Regions from separate parts of the Variovorax frigidus genome, predicted to be linked through region 1. Evidence: riboswitches for the same ligand, from Rfam matches in the RefSeq annotation. Region 1 holds a riboswitch; the other holds the start of a gene.
The links. Region 1 has a riboswitch for S-adenosylhomocysteine ahead of metH (methionine synthase). Riboswitches for the same ligand answer to the same signal wherever they lie in the genome.
Positions count from the first base shown of each region.

Region 2: another riboswitch for S-adenosylhomocysteine. It lies ahead of ahcY (adenosylhomocysteinase); the one in region 1 lies ahead of metH (methionine synthase).

Region 1 is NZ_JBPJZF010000006.1:510,959-514,370, forward strand. Features, by position in the region: gene dinG (ATP-dependent DNA helicase DinG) at 1-1,612, shown strand, start outside; S-adenosyl-L-homocysteine riboswitch at 1,885-1,961, shown strand; gene metH (methionine synthase) at 1,985-3,412, shown strand, end outside.
Region 2 is NZ_JBPJZF010000010.1:131,444-134,855, reverse strand. Features, by position in the region: gene ACSFBC_RS26565 (TlyA family RNA methyltransferase) at 1-156, opposite strand, end outside; gene ahcY (adenosylhomocysteinase) at 172-1,611, opposite strand; S-adenosyl-L-homocysteine riboswitch at 1,677-1,744, opposite strand; gene ACSFBC_RS26555 (peptide chain release factor 3) at 1,913-3,412, shown strand, end outside.

The sequences.
Region 1 (3,412 bases):
CGACCGCGACACGCTGGCCACGCCGCCCGCCGCCGAAGCCTGGATGCCGATGGCGGCCGACGCCGCCTCGTGCAGCGGCAAGCATTGCCCCTCGTTCAGCCAGTGCGTGTACTACGAGCGCCGCAAGGCGCTGGTCGGCGCGCAGGTCATCGTGGTCAACCACGACCTGCTGCTCGCATCGCTGGGCAACCGGCAACTGCCCGAACTCGACAACTCCCTGCTGGTGCTCGACGAGGCCCACCATCTGCCCGCCACCGCGCTCGCGCAGTTCGGCTGCCGCATGGACCTGGGCCAGCACGGCTGGGCCGAGCGGCTGGCCCGGCGCGCGGTGCGCGTGGGCGTGCGCTTCGAGGTGACCGAGGTGGCCGACATCCCGACCCATGCCGCGCAGATGCGCCAGGCGCTGCAGGACACCGAACGGCTGGTGATGGATCTGTACGGCGACACGCTGCGCGCCGGACTCGACGGCCCGGCCGCGCGCGGCCCCGCGCGGGCCCGCCTGCCGCTGGGCGAACTGCCCGAGGTGCTGCAGGGCCCGCTGGGCCGGGTGGCCCATCACGCCTCGGGTTTCCTGGAGGCGCTGCGCGTGATCGCCAACGCCTTGCGCGCCGAGATGCGTGAGCAGCCCGCCATGGCGCGCAAGCTGTCGGCGATGTACGCCCAGCTCGGCGCGCTGGCGCCGCGCCTGGAGCAGATGCTCGACACCGCGCAGCTGTTGTTGCGCGATGCCGCACCCGACGCGGTGCCGGCCGCCAAGTGGTTCACGCTCGAGCTCTACGGCGACCGCGAGGTGCTGCAGGCGCATGCGAGCCCGCTGCTGCCCGGCGCCACGCTGCGCCACCAGCTGTGGAACAAGGTGCGCGGCGCGGTGCTGACCTCGGCCACGCTCACGAGCTGCGGGCGCTTCGATTTCTTCCTGCGCGAGTCGGGGCTTCAGGGCGACGAGGCCGCCACCACGCTGGAGGTGCCCAGCCCCTTCGACTACGCGGCGCAGGGCCGGCTGATCGCGGTCGAGACGCGCGCCGACCCGCGCGACGCGGCCGGCTATGTCGCAGAGATGGTGCAGGCGCTGGTGCGCGACCTGGCCGACGTGCGGCACGGCGCGCTGGTGCTGTTCACCTCGCGCGAGCAGCTGCGGCTGGCGGTCGAAGCGCTGCCCGTCGCGCTGCGTTCGCGCGTGCTGCTGCAGACGGCGCTGCCGCGCCAGCAACTGCTGGCCACGCACCGCCATCGCGTGGGCGAGGGACTGCCCTCGGTCATCTTCGGCATGCAGTCCTTCGGCGAGGGGCTCGATCTGCCGGGCAAGCTGTGCGAGTCGGTGTTCATCGCCAAGCTGCCCTTCGCGCCACCCGACGACCCGGTGGGCGAGGCGCGCGCCGAGTGGCTGCGCACCGTGGGCCGCGATCCCTTCACCGAGCTGGTGGTGCCCGCCACAGCGATCCGCTTGGCGCAATGGGTGGGCCGCGCGATCCGCAGCGAGGACGACCGGGCCAGCGTGTACTGCTACGACCGGCGGCTGGTGCGCACCTCGTACGGGCAGCGGCTGCTGCAGGGGCTGCCGCCGTTTGCGTTGACGACAGTGCGGGCGGGGGAGGCCGCCGCGGCGGCTTGAGGTCTTTCTCCCTCTCCCTCCGGGAGAGGGCGGGGGTGAGGGCTGCAGCCTCAGTCACAGCATGCCCGAACCATCGCCCATGCCCTCACCCTGCCCTCTCCCGGAGGGAGAGGGGAAAGAAGGATGCGCCGAGCTCGTGTTGAGAGCGCCGTGGTCGAAGGTGTTCGGCTGTTCACTCCCTCTCCCGGAGGGAGAGGGAAAAGAGGAACGCTTCACTCGAGCAGCAAGTCCCCAACCCCGCACCCGAGAAGAATCCCGCCTAAAATCCCCACCCCCGAGGAGCGTTGCAGCGGCCGGCTTCACAGCCCCGCCAGGCTCGGGTCTGTCCCCGCAACGACGCTCACCTGAACCTTGTGCATCCAGGTGAGTTCCATGTCCGCTTCTTCCCCGTCCGTCGCTGCCGCCGAAACCGTTTCCCCGATGAAACTGTCGGGCCTCGAGCCCGTGCTGATCGGTGATGGCACGCTGTTCGTCAACATCGGCGAGCGCACCAACGTCACCGGCTCCAAGGCCTTCGCGCGGATGATCCTCAACGGCCAGTTCGAGGAGGCCCTGGCCGTCGCGCGCCAGCAGGTCGAGAACGGCGCGCAGGTGATCGACATCAACATGGACGAGGCCATGCTCGACAGCAAGGCCGCGATGGTCCGCTTCCTCAACCTGATCGCGTCGGAACCCGACATCGCGCGCGTGCCGATCATGGTCGACAGCTCCAAATGGGAGGTGATCGAGGCCGGCCTGCGCTGCATCCAGGGCAAGGGCATCGTCAACTCGATCAGCATGAAGGAAGGCGAAGACCAGTTCCGCCACCATGCCAAGCTGCTGCGCCGCTACGGCGCCGCCGCGGTCGTGATGGCCTTCGACGAGAAGGGCCAGGCCGACACCTACGAGCGCAAGGTCGAGATCTGCGAGCGCGCCTACCGCATCCTGGTCGACGAGATCGACTTCCCGGCCGAGGACATCATCTTCGACCCGAACATCTTCGCGGTCGCCACCGGCATCGAGGAACACAACAACTACGCGGTCGACTTCATCGAGGCCACGCGCTGGATCAAGCAGAACCTGCCCGGCGCGAAGGTGTCGGGCGGCGTGTCGAACGTGAGCTTCAGCTTCCGCGGCAACGACCCGGTGCGCGAGGCCATCCACACCGTGTTCCTGTACCACGCGATCAAGGCCGGTATGGACATGGGCATCGTCAACGCCGGCATGGTCGGCGTCTACGACGACCTCGAGCCGGTACTGCGCGAGCGCGTGGAAGACGTGATCCTCAACCGCCGCCCCGATGCGGGCGAGCGCCTCGTCGAAGTCGCCGAGACCGCCAGGAGCGGCGCCAAGGACGAGAGCAAGCGCAACGACTGGCGCGGCACGCCCGAGGCGCCCGTCACGGTCGGCGCGCGCCTGAGCCATGCGCTGGTGCACGGCATCACCGACTTCATCGTCGACGACACCGAAGAGGCCTACCAGCAGATCCTCGCCAAGGGCGGCCGCCCGCTGCACGTGATCGAAGGCCCGCTGATGGACGGCATGAACGTGGTCGGCGACCTGTTCGGCGCCGGCAAGATGTTCCTGCCGCAGGTGGTGAAGTCGGCCCGCGTGATGAAGCAGGCGGTGGCCCATCTGCTGCCCTACATCGAGGAAGAAAAGCTGCGCGACGAAGCGGCCGGCCGCGACGTGCGCACCAAGGGCAAGATCATCATCGCCACCGTCAAGGGCGATGTGCACGACATCGGCAAGAACATCGTCACGGTCGTGCTCCAGTGCAACAACTTCGAAGTCGTGAACATGGGCGTGATGGTCCCGTGC
Region 2 (3,412 bases), on a different contig from region 1:
GGCCGATGCGGGGATTTCGTCGCGGTTCTTGCCCACGGTGCGCCATTCGGCGCCACTGCCGGCATCGCGCCAGCGCAACCCGCCCGCGATCAGGCGGACGGCCTGTGAACGCGAGGCCGCGAGGCCCCGCTCCACCAACAATTGATCAGCGCGCAAAACGTGGGTGCGCCATCAATAACGGTAGGTGTCCGCCTTGTACGGACCCGCCTTGTCGACGCCGATGTAGGCGGCCTGGGCGTCGGTCAGCTCGGTCAGCATGGCGCCGACCTTCTTCAGGTGCAGGCGCGCGACCTTCTCGTCGAGGTGCTTGGGCAGCACGTAGACCTTGCCGGCTTCGTACGCGTCGGGCTTGGTGAACAGCTCGATCTGGGCGATGGTCTGGTTGGCGAACGACGAGGACATCACGAAGCTCGGGTGGCCCGTGCCGCAGCCCAGGTTCACCAGCCGGCCCTTGGCCAGCAGGATGATCTTCTTGCCGTCGGGGAAGGTGATGTGGTCGACCTGCGGCTTGATCTCTTCCCATTCGTACTTCTCGATCGACGCGACGTCGATCTCGTTGTCGAAGTGGCCGATGTTGCAGACGATGGCCTGGTCCTTCATGGCGGCCATGGTGTCGTGCGTGATGACGTCCTTGTTGCCGGTGGTGGTCACGAAGATGTCGGCCTTGTCGGCGGCATATTCCATGGTCACGACCTTGTAGCCTTCCATCGCGGCCTGCAGCGCGTTGATGGGGTCGATTTCCGTGACCCACACCTGGGCGCTCAGTGCGCGCAAGGCCTGGGCCGAGCCCTTGCCCACGTCGCCGTAGCCGGCCACGCAGGCCACCTTGCCGGCGATCATCACGTCGGTCGCGCGCTTGATGCCGTCGACCAGCGATTCGCGGCAGCCGTACAGGTTGTCGAACTTGCTCTTGGTGACCGAGTCGTTGACGTTGATCGCGCGGAACTGCAGCGTGCCCTTGGCGGACATCTCGTTCAGGCGGTGCACGCCGGTGGTCGTTTCCTCGGTCACGCCGATGATTTCGGCGGCCTTGCGGGTGTACCAGGTCGAATCGGTCGCGATCTTGGCCTTGATGGCCGCGTAGAGGATGCGCTCTTCCTCGCTGGTCGGGTTGGCCAGCACCGACAGGTCCTTCTCGGCACGCTGGCCCAGGTGCATCAGCAGCGTGGCGTCGCCGCCGTCGTCGAGGATCATGTTCGGACCTTCGCCGGCCGAGCCCTTGGGGCCGAACTCGAAGATGGCGTGGGTGTAGTCCCAGTAGTCCTTGAGCGACTCGCCCTTGACGGCGAACACCGGCGTGCCGGCGGCCGCGATGGCGGCGGCCGCATGGTCCTGCGTCGAGAAGATGTTGCAGGACGCCCAACGCACCGAGGCGCCCAGCGCCTGAAGGGTCTCGATCAGGACCGCGGTCTGGATCGTCATGTGGATCGAGCCGGTGATGCGCGCGCCCTTGAGCGGCTGGGCCGCCTTGAACTCCTCGCGGATGGCCATCAGGCCGGGCATCTCGGTTTCGGCGATGCGGGTTTCCTTGCGGCCCCAGGCGGCAAGGGAGATGTCGGCGATCGCCTGGTCGGCGGTGAAGACGGGGGTGGGCTTGAGAACAGCGCTCATGGAAACTCCAAAACTTGTTTGAACGAGGCCACTGTGTTCGACGGGGGAACTCACCGCGCGAGAACAGCGGATGAGCGTGGTTGCGATGGGTCCGAGCCTCACGCCTGACGGCGCTGCAACGCTCCTCGGAACGCGGATTTTAGCCCACCGCGCCGTTCCCCGACATCGCGTGAAGAGACCCTCCTCACGCCCGTCGCCCTCGCCCCTCGCGGGGCGGCTCGCTAAAATCGACGGCTTTGCGTAGCCGCCGCGCCGTGAGCGCCTCGCGCTTACCGTTCTTCGCGCGCCCCGCGTTCACGCCATGACCTTCGAATCCGAAACCCGCCGCCGTCGCACCTTCGCGATCATTTCCCACCCCGACGCGGGCAAGACCACGCTGACCGAGAAGCTGCTGCTGTTCTCGGGCGCAATCCAGATCGCCGGCTCGGTCAAGGCGCGGAAAGCGACGCGACATGCGACCTCCGACTGGATGGAGATCGAAAAGCAGCGCGGCATCTCGGTGGCCTCCTCGGTCATGCAGATGCTGTACCGCGACCACGTGATCAACCTGCTCGACACGCCCGGCCACAAGGACTTCTCGGAAGACACCTACCGCGTGCTCACGGCCGTGGACTCGGCGCTGATGGTGATCGACGCGGCCAACGGCGTCGAGGCGCAGACGCGCCGGCTGATCGAGGTCTGCCGCCAGCGCGACACGCCCATCATCACCTTCGTCAACAAGATGGACCGCGAAGTGCGCGAGCCGCTGGACATCCTCGACGAGATCGAGCGCGAGCTGGGCATGCCCTGCGTGCCGATGACCTGGCCCGTGGGCCAGGGCAAGAGCTTCGGCGGCATCATGAACCTGCGCACGCAGACCATGACGGTGTTCGACTCGGGCAAGGAGCGGCTGCCGCAGGAGTTCGAGACCATCGCACTGGACAACCGCACCGAGCTGATCAAGCGCTTCGGCGCCGAGTTCGAGAACGCCGAGCAGAGCATGGAACTCGCCGCCGGCGCCTCGCCCACCTGGGACCGCGAGGCCTTCCTGGCCGGCAAGCAGACCCCGGTGTTCTTCGGCTCGGGCGTGAACAACTTCGGCGTGATGGAAGTGCTCGATGCGCTGGTCGACCTGGCGCCGGCGCCGCAGTCGCGCACCAGCACCACGATCGTCAACCGCCAGCCGGTGGTCAAGGAGATCCAGCCCGCGGACAAGGACTTCGCCGGCGTGGTGTTCAAGGTGCAGGCCAACATGGACCCCTCGCACCGCGACCGCATCGCCTTCGTGCGCATGGCCTCGGGCAAGTACACGCCGGGCATGAAGCTCAAGGTGCAGCGCACCTCGAAGGAACTGCGCCCCACCAGCGTCGTGACCTTCATGAGCCAGCGCCGCGAGGCCGTGGAAGAAGCCTACGCCGGCGACATCGTGGGCTTCACCACGCACGGCGGCGTGCAGCTGGGCGATACCATCACCGACGGCGCGAGCCTGATGTTCACCGGCCTGCCCTTCTTCGCGCCCGAGCTCTTCATGACCGTGATCCTGAAGAACCCGCTGCGCACCAAGCAGCTGCAGCAGGGCCTGGCGCAGCTGGGCGAGGAAGGCGCGATCCAGGTCTTCCGGCCCGAGGTCGGCGGCCCGATGCTGCTGGGCGCGGTGGGCCAGTTGCAGTTCGAAGTGGTTCAGCACCGCCTCAAGGGCGAGTACGACTGCGACGTGCGGCTCGAGAGTTGCCAGTACACGGGCGCGCGCTGGATCACGGCCGACACCCCGGCCGAGCTGCGCGAGTTCGTCAACGCCTACCCGGTGCGCATGGCCAAGGAC